Regions from separate parts of the Kitasatospora sp. NPDC101157 genome, predicted to be linked through region 3. Evidence: riboswitches for the same ligand, from Rfam matches in the RefSeq annotation. Region 3 holds a riboswitch; each other region holds the start of a gene.
The links. Region 3 has a riboswitch for cyclic di-AMP ahead of ACIRVF_RS22150 (CAP domain-containing protein). Riboswitches for the same ligand answer to the same signal wherever they lie in the genome.

Region 1 (5,285 bases), on a different contig from region 3:
GTCACCTGTACGCTCGCTCCTCGCTTCGAAGCCGTGAGAACCGCGCGCGACTTCGCCCGGACCACTCTTCAGCGCTGGGGCCTGACGGAGCTGTTCGACGATGTCGCGCTGGTGGCCTCGGAACTCGTGACCAACGCGCTCCGGCATGCGATCGGCGCACGGCCCGGCCCGTCGGGCGGCGCCCTGGGCGAGTACGACTTTCCCACACAGCCGACCCCGGAGGGGCGGCTGCCGATCCGAATAAGCCTGGTGCACCGCGCTCCCCAGGTGGTCTGCGCGGTGAGCGATCCGAGCAGCGTCGGCCCGGTGGCCCGGGAGGCGGACTTCGTCGCCGAGTCCGGCCGCGGACTGCACCTGGTGGAGTCGTTCAGCCGCTCCTGGGGCTGGCACCCGCTGGGCAGCGGCAAGGTGGTCTGGGCCGTGTTCGAGGCGGAGCCGGCCGGCGGCAGCAGGCTCGACGGCGCCGGGCTCGACTGCGGCCCCCTGGACGGCCGCCAGCTGGACAAGCTGGACGGACGAGTCGAAGTCGGTGGACGGCACCGGCGCTCGGCCTAGCGCCGCAGGGCGCACGGCCGGCCGAGGGACGACCCGGGAGGACCACGCCCCGGGCCCTTCAGCCAGGCCCCCGCGCCGGTCCGGACCGCGGTCCCGGCACCGGCTCCCCGCACCGGACACCCGGGCTCCGGAGGAAGCGGGCAGCCCGCGGGAGCACCCGCGGCACCCCGGCAGGCCCCGCCGCACGGTCCACCACGGGACCGGACGGGAGCGGGACGGGCCCCGGGCAAGGACAGAGGCCGTCGTGACGGGCCCCCGGGCAAAGACAAAGGCCGTCGTGGTGTCAGCACCCACGACGGCCCCCCGATGGTGGAGCAGCAGCCGGTCAGACCGCCAGGTGGTCGAACTCCCCGTCCTTGGCCCCCAGCAGCAGGGCGGCGATCTCCGCCCGGGTGTAGATGAGCGCCGGACCGTCCGGGAAGCGCGAGTTGCGCATCGCGACGTCGCCGCCCGGCAAGGCCGCGAACTCGACACAGTTGCCCTGGGAGTTGCTGTGCCGGCTCTTCTGCCAGACCACCCCCTGGAGGTCGGCGGCGGCCATCCCGTTGTAGGTGTGGTTCGAGCCGTGCTTGTCCTGCGAGTCGTGCATAGAAGTCTCCCGAAGAGCTCCGGAGTTGTCGTCCAGCGCGGCGCCCCGGCACCCGCCGAACGAGAGGACCGGCCCCGTACCGGTCCGGCGCAACGCCTCACTTGACGCGATGATAGCTGCAGTGCACGTGCATCAGCACGGGACATTGCAGGTGCACGAGGGCTTTTACCGGTCGCCCCGAACTCTTCACGGCCCCTTCTCCTGACGGTACGTAAACGGACATAGCCGATGGAATCGTCGGTTCGTCCATAACCGGCCGTGAGCATCCCCCCGCTAAATGTTGATCTTCGAATGCCGGGAGTCGCACCGTCGTGACCCTCCGTCAGGCCACCTCCGGGCTGTGAGACATCTCACGCACCCCGGATGCAACGCGCCGCCCCACCGGACACGTCAGGGCAACAATGCGGGCCCTGGCGGACATGGGGCGAGGAATGTCCGGATTGTAGGCAAACCGCCCGGACCGGCAGGGCGGCGACACGGCCTCCGCACCACGACCACCCGAAACCCGTACGGCAGCCGACTGCAGGCCTGACGGGCCGATGTCCTACGATCTCCGGCATGAGCACCGCAGCCATCCCGGGCGCGCCACTGCCCGTCCGCACTCCAGGCTCCCGTGCGCGGGGGCGCCACCGCCGCCCCGAGCGCCCCGAGATCCGCACCGGCTCGCCGGCCCTGGTGCTCGCCGTGCCCGCGACCGCGGGGCCCGAGTCCCGTTCGGTCGTCGAGGAGCTGCTGTCGATCGTCCGCAGCGAGCACGCCGGCGTCCAGGCCGCGGTCGGCTACCTCCCGGCCGACGGCGCCGGGGACGGCGGCTCCGAGGACCGCACCGTCGCGGAGCTGCTGGCGGCGGCCGCCGAGGCCGGACTGCCGACGCCCGTCGTGGTGCCCCTGGTGCCCGGCCCGCACGGCTTCCTGACCGGGCTTCACGCCCTCGCCGCCGAGTACGGCGCGACCGTCACCGACGCCCTCGGCCCGCACCCGCTGCTCGCCGAGGCCGTCCACGTGCGGCTGTCCGAGGCCGGACTGGCCCGGGCCGACCGGGCCCGGCTGTTCGCCATCGCGACCGCCGCCGACGGCGTCGTGCTGACCACCGTGGGCGGCGAGGACGCGGCCGCCGCGGCCGGCATCACCGGCGTGCTGCTGGCCGCCCGACTGGCCGTCCCGGTCGTGGCCGCGGCGCTCGACGTGCCCGGCTCGGTCGCCGGGGCCGTCAACCACCTCAAGGAGACCGGTTCCGAGCGCCCGGCGCTGGCCCCGCTCGTCATCGGCCCGGAGGCGGACTCCGAACTGCTCGCCACGGCCGCCGAGGAGACCGGCTGCCCGTCGGCGGCGCCGCTGGGCGCGTACCCGACCGTCGGCCAGCTGATCGCCTCCACCTACCTGGCCGCGCTGCCGACGCCGTCGGCGGAGGAGCTGGCCGAGGCCGAGGCGGAGGCCGCCACCGCCGGGGCCGGGGAGGGCTCCCGGCGCGCCCACGCGGCCGCTCAGGGGCCCGTGGAGGGCTGACGGAACCCCGCGGCCACCCGTCGCCGCACCCGTACCACCGAGGGCCCGGAACGACCGCGTTCCGGGCCCTTTCCGTTTGTTCTGTTTGCCCCGCAGGAGAGTTACGCGGGCATTGCCATGCAATGTCCGTTCTGGTGCCTTTTGTCGATGAATAGTCGGCGCATCATCGGGCGCTCGGGTTCGGGACGCTCCCCCGGCCCGGCGAGCGCGCCCCCTCCACAATTCAACGCCCCGTCACCTCACTTCTGAGGCGGAGCCAGTTTTGGGAATTCATCGCAGAATTGCCGGAAAACGATCATTTCCGATCATGGAATTCAAGCCGCTCGACCCTTTCCCGTAAACCGTGATGCTCATCACAGGTATTTGCAGTTCGAACTTAAGTCTGCTTAACGTGCTCCCCGTTCGTGACCACACGGACCCAGTTCATCCGCGACGCCGAGTCCTGCCGTCGGATGTCCTGGCAGCGCGAAAACGCATCACGGCAGGAGCGGGGGAACCACAGGTAAGTCGCCCCGGACCGCTTCCCGGAAACGGTCCTGGGCTAGGGGTGAAGCCGTGCCACAGCGCGGCCGGGCAACTCCAGCCCGAATCCGACAGCTCACCTCGCAGGCGTGGGAGAGGACCGCGTCTTCATGCTGCCTTCCAACGGCAACCGCCTGTCCAGCCGCACCCGTCGCGTGATCGCCGCCCTCGGCGTGGCGGGCGTCGGCCTCACCGTCCCCTGCCTCACCACCGGCACCGCCAACGCCGCCTCCGTCGCCACCTGGGACAAGGTCGCCCAGTGCGAGAGCGGCGGCAACTGGAGCATCAACACCGGCAACGGCTTCTACGGCGGCCTGCAGTTCAGCTCCAGCACCTGGGCCGCCTTCGGCGGCACCGCGTTCGCCCCGCAGGCCAACCTCGCCACCAAGGACCAGCAGATCGCCGTCGCCGAGAAGGTCCTCGCCTCGCAGGGCCCCGGCGCCTGGCCGGTCTGCTCCGTCCAGGCCGGTCTGACCCAGGGCGGTGCCCCGGCCGCCGTCGACACCTCGACGACCGCCAAGCCCGCCGCCAAGCCGGCCCAGACCCCGGCCCCGGCCCCGGCCGCGACGTCCGCCAAGCCGTCCGCGCCCGCCCAGGCCCAGGCCTCCGGTGACTCCGCCTCGGCCTCCGCCAAGTCCGCCACCGGCAACTCGGCGAAGCAGCGCCCGGCCCAGGCCCGGACCGGCGACTACACCGTCGTCGAGGGCGACTGGCTGTCCTCCATCGCCGCCAAGCACAACGTCCAGGGCGGCTGGCAGCACCTGTACGAGCTCAACCGCAGCACCCTCACCGAGGGCCCGGACAGCATCTACCCGGGCCAGCAGCTGACCTTCGGTGACGGCACCGCGGCCCAGGCCGACCAGTCCTCCACCGCCACCAAGTCCGGCTCGGACTTCAGCTGGTTCGACCGCTCGCAGAAGTCCGGCCAGGCCTCGAACGGCGGTTCCGTGGACGCCAAGCCGATCGCCCAGAGCACGGCCCCGGCCGCCAAGCCCGCCTCGAAGCCGGCCGCCCCGGCGCAGACCCAGGCCCCGGCCCAGACCGCCACCGGCAGCATGGCCGCCGCGGTCGCCTTCGCCGAGTCGAAGGTCGGCCAGGCGTACGTCTACGGTGGTACCGGCAACGGTGGTTGGGACTGCTCCGGACTGACCCAGGCCGCGCTGCGCGCCGCGGGCATCAACATCCCGCGCGTCGCCGCCGACCAGGCCGCCGCCAGCACCCACGTGTCGCTGGACAGCCTCCAGCCGGGCGACCTGCTCTTCTGGTCGAACAACGGTCAGGACTCCGGCGTCTACCACGTCGCCATCTACGTCGGCGGCGGCCAGTACGTCGAGGCCGCCAACCCGAGCTCGGGCGTCCGGCTCCAGACCATCGCCAACTGGGCCCCGGACTTCGCCGGCCGGGTCTGAGCACCGCTCACGCCGAACAGCTGACAGGAAACGGCTGACGGACGACAACTGACGGACGACAGATAATGGATAACAGATTTCATCATCTGTCACCTGTCACCCGACAGCCGTCCGTCCTCACCCGTCAGCCCTCGCCCGACCGCCCCCGGGGAAGAGCCCGCTCGCTCCTCCCCGGGGCGTCGGCGTACCCGGACGACCGGACCCCCCAGCCCCCCCGGTTCCGCATGGTCAAACTCCCCCGCAGCGGGCATCCTGCTGCTCCGCAGCCGAGGAGGAGTCACCATGGCCCAGGTCACCGTCACGATCGATGCGAACCTCGCGATCGACGCGATGCTGCTCTCCGGTACCAAGAACCCCCAGGACGCCGTCGAACGGGTACTGCGCGACTACCTGGCCCGCGGCCGCCGCACCGAGACCCGGACCGGCGACGCGGCCGACGGCCGGCGGGTCCCCACCGACCGCCGGAACGTCCAGGGGGGGCTGACCGGCCGCCGAACGCCGACCGGCCCCGGAGAGCAACCGCCCTCCGGGGCCCGTCAGTCGGCCCGTTCCCGCCGACCGGCCGGCTCAGCGTGCGCAGGCCCCCGTGGAGCCCCGCATCACCAGCTCCGGCTGGAACATGAACTCCCCGCGCTGGGCGGCGTTCCCGCCGACCTCCTCCAGCAGCGCGTCCACCGCCGCCGTCGCCATCGCCTCGACCGGCT
Region 2 (5,285 bases), on a different contig from region 3:
TCCCGGCTGCCGGTGACGGCCACCGTCCCGCCGCAGCCGAAGGCCGCCGCGGGGAGCGACGGCGCTGCGAGCTCCGCGCAGGTCCCGGGGCCGCCGGACAGGCCCGAGACGGCCCTCAGACGGTGAAGAGCAGTTCGGGCTGCGCCCAGGGGGTCTTGGCCCCCGCGCGGACGGGTGCCGGTGCGCCGGGCGCCGACCTGGAGGTAGAAGCCCTCGGCGGGCGGGTGGGAGACGACCTTGACGCCCGCGATACCTGCGGCCCGGGCGCGGTCGAGCATGTCGGTGATCAGCGCCCGTCCGATGCCCAGTCCTTGGGCGTCGTCGGCGACGAACATCAGGTCCAGTTCGGCGGCCGGTTCGTGGATCAGCGCGTAGAAGCCGAGCAGTCGGTCGTCGGATGCGGGCGGGGCGGGTCAGGCCGGGGCGGAGCGGGAGCGGGGGCTCAGCGGCCCAGCAGCCCTTGGGCGGCGGCCCGGTTGACGCCGGTCAGGCCGCGCACCAGCTGCGCGGTGAGGAAGATCAGCAGCACCCCGGCCACCGAGAACGCGGCGATCTGCCCGGCGCCCTGGACGTAGTACGCGTGCCGGACGTGGTCGCTGTCGGTGTAGTCGAACAGCTGGTAACCGGGCCAGGAGGTGTAGCGCGGGAAGACCCACTGGTAGAGCGGGTAGAGCGCCATCGCCCAGCCGAGCACCAGGAACGTCAGGGTCAGGCAGAAGCTGAGCACCGCCCACGGGAACATCACCAGCTGGTACAGCGCGGCCTTCCAGCCCGCGCCGTCGGCCAGCCGCGCGGTGATCGCGCCCCAGTTGCCCGGGCGCACCTGGCGCACCGGCGCCGGGCCCGGCACGTCCAGGGCGAGCATCCCGCGCACCCGGGCCCGCTCCGCCCGGCCGAGGCCCCGGGCGGCGCTGGTCAGGCCGGCCAGCACCGGCAGGCCGAGGACGGTGACGAAGGTGCCCACCCCGAGGGAGAACAGGGTGATCGCGACGGTGAAGCCGACGATCGCCACCGGCAGGCCGGTGAGCGCGTAGCCGACCTCGCGGTAGTACTGCCGGGAGAACGGCGCCCGGAAGAAGCCCGGCGGCTGCTCGGTGCGGCGGGCCCGGGCCGGGCGGGTCCCGTCGCCGTAACCGTCCGGGCCGTCCCACTCCTGCCCCAGCGTGCTGTTGCTCATCTCCCGGTCCCCGGCCCCTCGTTGTCGTGTCGCGGCGTCTTCCGTGCTGACGGACTCCAGTCTGGCCGGAACCCCGCCCGGACGGCATCCGGGGGACCGGCGGATCAGGGGTGGGGTTAACCCCCCTGCGGTGGAACGGGTGGACCGGTCCACTCGTCGGCGAGCAGCGAGTACTGGTACGAGTCGGACCAGACGCCGCCCTTGTACAGGTCGTGCCGCACCCGCCCCTCCAGCTGGAAACCGAGCTTGGTGAGCACCTTGGCCGAGGCGGCGTTGTCCACGTCGACCCGGGCGACCAGCCGGTGCAGGCCGAGCGGGCCGAACGAGAGCCCGCAGAGCAGCCCGGCGATCTCGCCCGCGTAGCCGCGACCCCACGCCGGGCGGCTCAGCACGTAACCGAGGTGGGCGGAGCGGTACTTGCCGAGGGTGAGGCCGGCGTGCGCGACCGGCAGCGCGTCCTCCGGGTCCTCGGCGTCCTCGCGACGGACGACGGCGAGCCGGTAGGTGTCCCGCTCCTCGGCCATCGCCTCCTCCAGGTAGAGCTCGATCTGGTCGGCGCAGGTCTCGCGGTCCCGCGGCTCGAAGGGGAGGTAGCGGGTCACCTCCGGGTCGCCGAACAGCGCGTGCAGCGCGTCCACTTCGGCCGGGGTGTGGTGGTACTCGCGGAGGGCGAGCCGGGGGCCGGTGAGGCGTACGGGGACCATGGCTGCCGACCCTACCCCCGTGCGGCGGCTACCGTTCGGAACATGAACGACGAAGACCTGCGGCTCGCCCCGCGCACCAGGGCCGCCGACCTGCTCGCCTGGGCGGCGACCGGGCCGGACCGCGCGCCGGTGGCCGAAGCGCCGCTGCGCGCGGTGCTGGCGCTGCTGGAGCTGGGCGAGGGCAGGATGCACGACGGCTGGCCCGAACTGACCTCCGACGCGGTGGAGCACCTGCTGTACGAGCGGCTCCACCTCTACGTCCAACCCGCACCGGAGGACGATCCGCTCGCGTACGGCGACGCCGTACGGCTGCTGGTCGACCACCAGCGGGCGGCCAAGCGGCTCAACGCCAAGCGCCAGGAGCGGCTGCACGCCGAGGCCGAGTGGCAGGGCGAGGTCGCGGCCGGGCTGCTGCGCCGCGCCGACCTGGTGACCTGGCCCCGGCTGTACGCGGTGCTGCTGCACGCGCACGGGGTGGACGTGACGGACCTCTCGGCCGTCCGGGAGTGGCTGACCGGCTTCGCCGGCCTCGACGAGGAGCAGCGGCTGGCCGGGTACGAGGCGCTGGTGCCGACCGGCTGGCTGGACGAGCCGGACGAGCAGGGCTGGGGCCCGGGCCGGGTGCTGTCGGTCGGCATGGCCACCGACGGGGCACGGCGGCTGCTGGAGCAGGGGCTGATGCGGCGCAGCTACCGCAACCTGGCCGAGCTGAACGCGCTGGGCCGGCCGATGCCGGACGAACTCGCCGGGGGCTTCGAGGAGTTCGAGGCGGCGGCGGCCGAGGTGGCGCTCGACCTGCTCGGCGAGTGGACGGTGCCCGGGCTGCCGCGGCTGCTGCTGGAGGAGTTCCCGGAACTCGCGCCGGAGCCGGGCGCGGAGGAGATCGACGCGTACCTGGCGCAGCTGCCGCCGGAGTGAGGTGGCGGGGGGAGCCTCGGGCGGGCGGCCCGGGGCTCCCTCCTTCCGGACCCGTTTACGGGTTGAGGCCGTGCTGCTGCAGCCAGGTCTCCGGGTCGACCGGGGCGCCGCCGCCCGGGCGGACCTCCAGGTGCAGGTGCGGGCCGGTGACGTTGCCGGTCGCGCCGACCTTGCCGATCTGCTGGCCGGAGGTGACCTGACCGGAGCCCGTGATGATCGAGGACAGGTGGCAGTACCAGATCTCGGTGCCGTCGGGCAGGGTCTCGACGATCCGGTAGCCGTACGCACCGGACCAGCCGGCCGAGGTGATGGTGCCCTGGCCGACCGCGTGGACCGCGGTGCCGGTGTCGGCGGCGAAGTCCAGGCCGGTGTGCAGGTGGGCCCAGTAGCGGGCGCTCTGGCCGTAGTGGGCGGAGAGGTTGTACTCCTTCACCGGCAGGGTGAGTGCGGCGGCCTTGGCCCGCTCGGCCTCCTCGGCGGCGCGCTTGGCCTCGGCCTCCTTGGCGGCGGCCTTGGCCTCGGCATCCTGGGCGGCCTGTACCCGGGCGTTCTCCTCGGCGGCGGTGCGCTGGCTGTCGGCCTGCTGCTGGATGCGGGCGGCGAGCGCGAGGCCGGGGTCGGCGGCCAGGGCGACCGGGGCCTCGTCCGGCGTCTCGACGGCGGGCGCGGCGGCCGGGGTCGCGGAGGCGAAGCCGGTGGCGCCCAGGGTGGCGGCGACGGCGGTGACGCCGAGCAGCGGGGAGGCTCCGCGGGTCTGACGCGGCATCCGGTGGCGGTTGGGCTCGGCCTCCGGGGCGAAGGGGTCGCCGTGGCCGGCGGAGTCGGCGTCGTGGGGCTCGGAGCCGTCCGGGCCGGGGTGGTCGAGGAGCTGGGTACCGGCTGCGGGGCCGGCCGGGTGTGCCGGAGTGTGCGTCGACGCCACGGAGGCGCGCTCCTTTCCTTCCTTCGCGCCTACCGGGTTAGCTGACGGGTTCGGAGCAGGAAGGTCTCCTACGGCCGGGCCGGAGCCCCGCCGATTCACCCCAAGGAACGTGGTTCCCCGGCTCCCTGGCCTGCCCGGAGGCCGGCCGGCGGGATTAGGCGACGGCGCACGGTGCCGTCTGGGTACGGCGTTGACGACCGCGCTGCGTTATCAGACGTTAATCCTAGGACGCCCTGATTCCAAGCCGTCCATCCGCCAGGGGCGGGCAACAGGTGACCGGACGTCAACGAACGACCGCTCGACCGCCCGGCCCATCTGAGTACTCCTACTCATGTGCACCCCGGCCGCCCCGCCGCATCCTGGCGCCATGAGCACACCGATGCAGTCACGCACCACGGCCGCGTACTACGTCCAGGCCGTCCTCTCCTTCGCCATCTCCGGCGCGGCCCTCGCCGCCGGGATCGCCTACCTGCCCGTCGGCGGCTGGACCCGGGCCTTCCTCGGGATCGGCCTCCTCTACACCGTCACCTCCGCGTTCACGCTGGCCAAGGTGATCCGGGACCGGCAGGAGTCCTCGGACACCCTCGCCCGGGTCGACCAGGCCCGGCTGGAGAAGCTGCTGAGCGAGCACGACCCCTTCAAGGTCGAAGGGGTGTGACCGGGGAGTTCCGCGCGGCCGGAGGCTTGACGGCTAAGGCTAATAGCCGTAGCTTTATGGCTATCGGCAGCAGCGAGCGACCCCGTGGAGGTCCACCGTGAACGGCACCGTCACCCCGAGCACCCAGTACCTCGACGTCCCCGGCGGCCGCCTCGCGTACGACGACACCCGGCAGGGCGACGGCACCCCGGTCGTCCTGCTCCCCGGGATGCTCGACTCCCGCCGCGCCTACCGGCACCTCCACCCACTGCTCACCGCGGCCGGGCGCCGGGTCATCACCATGGACCTGCGCGGGTTCGGCGAGTCCTCGATCGTCTGGGACGACTACAGCCCCGCCGCGATCGCCACCGACGTCCTCGCCCTGCTCGACCACCTCGGCATCGAGCGGGCCGTCCTGGTCGGGCAGTCCTACACCGGGGCGACCGTCGTCAAGCTCGCCGGGGACGCGCCCCAGCGGGTCGCCGGGATCGCGCTCATCGACGCCTTCGTCGAGCACCGGGCGAACGCCCTCATGAAGGGCGTCATGGTCGTCATGGGCGCCGCGATGGTCCGGTGGCCCGCGGTCTGGGGCCACTACCTCCGCAGGATGGCCTTCCCCGGCCCCCGGCCGGCCGACCTCGACACCTACGTGGACGGGCTGGTCGCCGCCCTGCGCACCCCCGGCCGCCGCACCGCCACCCGCGGCCACGTCACCGGCGACTCCGCGCCGATCGGCTGGACCGCGGCCGTCCGCTGCCCCGCCCTCGTGCTGATGGGCAGCAAGGACCCCGACTTCCCCGGGCCCGAGGCCGTCGCCGACCTCCAGGCCGAGAAGCTCGGCGCACGGAAGGTCATGATCGAGGGATCCGGGCACTACCCGATGGCCGACAACCCGCGGGCGGTCGCCGACGCGCTGCTGCCCTTCCT
Region 3 (5,285 bases):
CTCGGGGAGCGGGAACGCCAGCGGCCACGGGGCGCGCGAGTTGCGGCCGTTGACCAGCTTGCTGCCGTCGAAGGCGCCTGCCGCAGGCTCTCGCGGACCAGGGCAGGTCATCCCAGGCCCGGTCCGATGGGCTGCCCGGTGGAGGCGCGCGGAACGAGGACGGGCCGAAGTCGCTCGGAGGCGGCCGGCTGACCGGCGATCAGCCGCAGCAACTGCCGGACCGCCCGCCTGCCCTGTTCGGCCATCGGGGAGCGGACACTGGTCAGCGGGATCGGCAGCTCGGCGGCGAGCGGGGTGTCGTTGAAGCCCGCGAGGGCGAGGTCCTGGCCGACCCGCAGGCCCAGGTCCCGGGCCGCCCCCATCGCGCCGATGGCGGCGAAGTCGTTGACCGCGAAGAGCGCGGTGGGCCGGTCGGTACCGCGCAGCAGGTCGGTGGCGGCCTCGCGTCCGCCACGCGTGTCGAAGCGGCACTGCCGGACGCGGTACGCGGGCAGGGGAAGCCCGGCCTCCCGATAGCGCTCGACGAAGCCGGCGGTGCGGTCGGCGCCGGTGCTCGCGAAGGCCTCTCCGGCGACGACCGCGACGTCCCGGTGGCCGAGGGCCAGCAGGTGCTCGGCCACCAGCCGCCCGCCCAGGTGGTCGTCACAGGTCACGGCGGTCAGGTCGGTGGCGTCCGGGGCGTCCGCGGTTCGCCGGTTGACCAGGACGAAGGGGACCGCGCGCAGGGCCGGGTCGCGCAGCGCGGCACCGTCCAGGTGGGCGTCACCGATGATCACGCCGTCCACCCGGCGGCCGAGCACCATGGTGAGGCGCTCGCGCTGCGTCCCGGGGTCGTCGTGGGTGTTGGTGACGAAGGTGGACAGGCCGTGCCGGGCCGCCTCCTCCTCCACGCCCTCGTAGATGGTCGCGACGACGATCTCCGACAGGCGCGGGAACAGCACGCCGACCAGGTTGCTGCGGCGGGTGCGCAGGCTGGTGGCGTGGGGGTTGGGCCGGTACCCGAGCTCCCGGGCGAGCGTGCGGATGCGGTCGGCGGTCGCCTCGGAGGCGGCGCGGCCGCGCTCGCCGGCCGGGCCGTTGAGGACCCGCGAGACCGTCGACACGTGCAGCCCCAACTGTTCGGCGATGCCCTGCAACGTCGCCGGACGGCCCTCACTCGCCATGCCGACTCCCCCTTCCCCGCCCGGATGTCCTTCCCCCATTCTCGGGGACGGTCAGGAGTTCACGAGCCGTTGCCCGCCGTCAGGTACGGCAGGGACACCAGGGTGACGATCACCGCGATCACGGCGATGACGGCGAGGGCGGCCAGGAGCCCGAACAGGACCGGCCGGGCGACGGAGAACGGCAGCCGCAGACCCGGGTAGGCCGTGCGCAGGGCGCGTGGCCTGCTGTCGCGCTCGGGTGCCACGGCGATGGTGAAACCGGCCGGCCGGAACACCTTGTCGTCCAGGGTCTGCCAGTCCCAGTGCTCGGCGCGCAGCAGCACCGGGGTCTCCTGCGCCGTCCCGGACACCACGAGGAGCACCGACCCGCCCTTGGACCCGAGCACCGGGTGGGCGGTGGCGGCGGTCGGCCGGACCGAGGCGGCCCGGCCCCGGCGATCGGTGACGGTCAGCCGGCCGTCGGCGTAACGGACCCGTTGGCGGCGCGACCGCTGCCGGCTGGACAGGCCGAGCCACGCCACGGCCGACCCGGCCACCAGCACGACGATGAGCGCGCCCGGCAGGGCGCCGACGCCGTCCAGGGCGGCCCGCATGACCACCCGGCCCGCGGCCAGCAGCAGGATGAGGCCGACCACCGGACCTGCGACGACCAGCCGCCGGTAGGTCTGCCGTAACGGGAGAGGACGCAATTCCAGTTCAGGCGAGGATTCTTGAGTCATCGACACCCCTTTCACGAGGGATCAGGATGCCGGTCCCAAACGTTTGGGTCAATGGGAAGGCCAAAGGTTTGGGTTGCCCGGACGGCAGCGCCGAACAGGGGGTTCGACATCGAAGCTCGCTCTCGGCCCAGCCACACCGACGGCTGTGGCTGATACGCGCCCTTCCGGATCCGGCGCACGCCCACCTCGAAGCGCCAAGGTCAGTATCTGCCGGACCCACCGGCCTTCGTCTGTTGGCTGGGCGCCAACTGCCAGACCGATCTGATCGCCGCGGCCCGGGCGGTGCTCGCCGACCCCACCACGGCTGTCGGCGCACAGGTGCGTGTGCTCAGTCTGGTACACGTGAATGGCTCACATCTCGGGGCGGGGGGACCCCGGCGATCCGCCGTAAACGGATGAATCACAAGTTGAAGAGGATGCGTGCCTGCCCGCAGGGCGGTCCTGATCCTCCGGCCGCCTCCGTCCCACGGGCCGGGTGCCCGCGGGACGGAGGCGGCCGACCCGCCCGGACGGGGTCGGTCCGGCCTCGGCCTACGTCCGTGACGGACGGGTCAGTTGGAGAAGTCCTGGGTGAGCCAGACGGTTCCACTGGCATCCCGGTGGACGGCGATGCCGATGTGGGTGAATGCGCTGCTGAGGATGTTCTTGCGGTGGCCGTCGTCCGGCGGCGTCTCGTTCAGCATGTCCTGGGTCAGGCTGACCGCCAGGGCGGCGATGTCCTGGGCCGAGCTGGAGACCCCGCTGCCGTAGCCTATGTTCTCCCCGACGGCGTTCCACTGGACGCCCGCAGCCGTCTCCCGTGCCCCCAACTCGGCCTCGCCCGGGCACTGGTGGGACATGCCGCAGCCGCCGGCCATCGCCTGGTTGTGGGCCTCGGCGCTGCTGGTCAGCCCCGACGTGATGGTGTAGGCGGGCAGACCCTGCGCGGCCCGCGCCCGGTTGATCAGATTGAGGACCTGCTGCACGGCGTCCGAGTTCGAACCGGTCTGCGCGGCCGGGGTGGCGGGTGGGGCCGCGGGGGCGGGGGCGTGCGTGACCGGGGCGGACGGGGACGACGGCGCGGACGTGTGGGATGCCGGGGCCGGGGTCGGAGCAGAGGGCCAGGCCGGATGGAAGCCCTGGGACTCGCCGCCGGGGCGCGCGGCCGCGGATTCCGGGGCGTGGGAGGCCGGGGCGGACGGCGACGGCGAGGCGTGCGAGGCGTCGGGCGTGGCCGGAGCGGCGGGTGGACCGGCCTGGTGGCGGTGCTGATAGTCGGAGTCGCTCTGGTGCCGGTGCTGATGGTGCTCCTGCCAGCCGGCGTGGCTCGCCTGCGTGTGGGAGCCGGGCGCGGCGGAGGCTCCGCTCGCGCTCAGCAGCGGCAGCATGAGGCCGGCGCCGGCGATCCCGGCGGTGGCGGCCAGACGCTGGGTGTGTCTCCGGCGCGCACGGCGATGCCGGCCGGTACCTGAAATCAGCATGGGGCGTCCCTCTGCGACGCCTGCGAGGTGAGCTGTCGGGTTCGGGCCGTGAGGTAGCCCGGCCGCACGTAGCGGCTTCACCCCTAGCCACACCCATCTCGTCCGTGAACGGGCCGAGCAGGGCGCGGCGAACTACCTGGTTCCCCCGCTCCTGCCCGGTGCACTGCTCGACGTCCGGCCGACCGGTGGACAGGACTCGGCGTCCCGGCGGCAGGGTCCGCAGGTGCGGACAGCCTGAACGCTAGGCAGACCGACCCCGAATACACAAGTTCGTATCATGCAGATCACATGGACATCCGACGAAGAACTGACGGAATACCATATTGGCTGATTTAACATCGCATAAGTGTCCTAATCGGACAATTCTCCTGACCGTCGATGCCGGCTGCGACGGCCGCCGTTCCGGGAAGTGCTGGGGCGCAGTCGGGCGAGGTCGCCCGCCGGGCCACGGTCTTCCCGGGTTCGCGTTGACACGGCCCGCATGGACGGCTGCGCGGCGTTCCTTCGGTCTCCGCCTCGTGCACGGCAACTCGGACCCTGGTCCGTCCAGGTCGGTGGGCGAGCGCCCGGAGCCGGGTGGAGCGGCGTTTGAGCCGATCAGCGGCCGGGCCCTGGACCGGGGCGGAGCCGCCGGCCAGATGCGGCACCCGGGGTCCGTCGGAGCGCGTTGGAGTATGCACGGGCAGCGGCGGCGGGTTGGTTCTCCGCCGCCGCAGAAGACTTCCGGACCTGTCTCAGCCGTAACGGCGGCGGGGTGCAGATCAGGCCGTGCCTGTCGCGCAAGCGGTTTCGAGAGCGATGAGGCGGTGGGCGAGGGTGCGCGCCGGGCCGGTGAGGCCCTTGAGGATCTCCCGGGCGTAGGGGCTCCGAGGGTGGTGGGCGAGATCCTGGACGGCGCTCCAGAGTTCCGCGATGCCGGCCAGGCTGTGCTGGACGTGGCGGATGGCGTCGTGGCGCTGGGCGAGGTACTGCTCGGCCATCTGGTGGGCGCGGCGCCAGTCGACATCGCCCGCTTCGACGGTCCGGGCGAAGGCCGGCGTGGTGTCGCCGTCGGCGAGGCGGATGGCGTCGATCTCCTCGACGCGCCGGCGGAGGTGTTCCTCCTCCTGTCGGGAGTCGAGGGCCGCGGTGGCGTCGGTGACGGCGAGGTGGCCGGCGATGACCTGCTCGGCGAGGTCGGGGGCGTGCCGTCGCAGTCGTGCGTGCTGGGCGAGGAGGGCCTTGGCGTCAGCCTTGCGTCTGCGGACGGCGGTGTAGGCGGCGTTGAGGGCGAGGGTGCCGATGCGGACCTGTTCGGCGAGGTCGGGGGCGTGTTCGAGCACGGTGGTGGCGATGGACAGCCGGGTGACGTTGATGCCGCAGCGGGCGGTGTCGGACGGGAGCGAGCCCGGGGACAGTGAGCGTGCCATCGCGGCGATCATGGCGTGCTGGCTCGCGGTGGTGTTCGGGTGGTGGCGGTTGGCGGACACGATCAGGCAGACCGGATCGTCGCCCTGATAGGTGGTGAAGCGGGGTTCGACATCGGCCAGTTCGCAGGCGGCGAGTCGTCCGCGGCCGTCCAGGAGGACGCCGTCGGCGTCCAGGATGACGGGCTCGGTCAGGCCGTTGCTCTCGATGTCCTGGGCGAGGTCGAGGAGTTCGTCGGGGCCGAGCATCGGGAACAGAGCGGTAACGGGGTGGACCTTCACAGTGGGATCTCCTTGATCGGGATGGGTACCGGGGCAGAAGACGCCACAAAGGGGCATATGGTTCAGCGGCCGCGCCCGTCGGCCTGATCGGGCGCGGCGGCGTCGGTGGCGTGCCGGCTGCCCTGCCGGACTCGCGGGTGATGATGTCGTCCCAGTCGAGCCTGCCGATGAGCAGCGCGACCGATCCTGTCTCGGCGGCCATGGCCGGCCGCACCGACGACGCACAGTCCGTCAGGGCGGACGTGGACGGCGTGG

Region 1: it holds a riboswitch for cyclic di-AMP, as region 3 does, so the genes downstream of both, ACIRVF_RS06660 (transglycosylase family protein) here and ACIRVF_RS22150 (CAP domain-containing protein) in region 3, are expected to answer to the same signal.
Region 2: it holds a riboswitch for cyclic di-AMP, as region 3 does, so the genes downstream of both, ACIRVF_RS38190 (M23 family metallopeptidase) here and ACIRVF_RS22150 (CAP domain-containing protein) in region 3, are expected to answer to the same signal.

The regions. Positions count from the first base shown of each region.
Region 1 is NZ_JBIWPL010000003.1:13,394-18,678, forward strand. It holds gene ACIRVF_RS06645 (ATP-binding protein) at 1-555, shown strand, start outside; gene ACIRVF_RS06650 (DUF397 domain-containing protein) at 881-1,144, opposite strand; gene ACIRVF_RS06655 (hypothetical protein) at 1,703-2,650, shown strand; cyclic di-AMP (ydaO/yuaA leader) riboswitch at 3,113-3,275, shown strand; gene ACIRVF_RS06660 (transglycosylase family protein) at 3,283-4,581, shown strand; gene ACIRVF_RS06665 (LacI family DNA-binding transcriptional regulator) at 5,149-5,285, opposite strand, start outside.
Region 2 is NZ_JBIWPL010000033.1:53,140-58,424, reverse strand. It holds gene ACIRVF_RS38215 (hypothetical protein) at 1-126, shown strand, start outside; partial or broken gene ACIRVF_RS38210 (GNAT family N-acetyltransferase) at 237-335, opposite strand; gene ACIRVF_RS38205 (sensor domain-containing protein) at 443-1,177, opposite strand; gene ACIRVF_RS38200 (GNAT family N-acetyltransferase) at 1,294-1,881, opposite strand; gene ACIRVF_RS38195 (hypothetical protein) at 1,924-2,799, shown strand; gene ACIRVF_RS38190 (M23 family metallopeptidase) at 2,855-3,721, opposite strand; cyclic di-AMP (ydaO/yuaA leader) riboswitch at 3,734-3,892, opposite strand; gene ACIRVF_RS38185 (YiaA/YiaB family inner membrane protein) at 4,089-4,379, shown strand; gene ACIRVF_RS38180 (alpha/beta fold hydrolase) at 4,477-5,285, shown strand, end outside.
Region 3 is NZ_JBIWPL010000011.1:18,511-23,795, forward strand. It holds gene ACIRVF_RS22140 (LacI family DNA-binding transcriptional regulator) at 108-1,163, opposite strand; gene ACIRVF_RS22145 (hypothetical protein) at 1,223-1,882, opposite strand; gene ACIRVF_RS22150 (CAP domain-containing protein) at 2,434-3,342, opposite strand; cyclic di-AMP (ydaO/yuaA leader) riboswitch at 3,345-3,513, opposite strand; gene ACIRVF_RS22155 (hypothetical protein) at 4,104-5,030, opposite strand.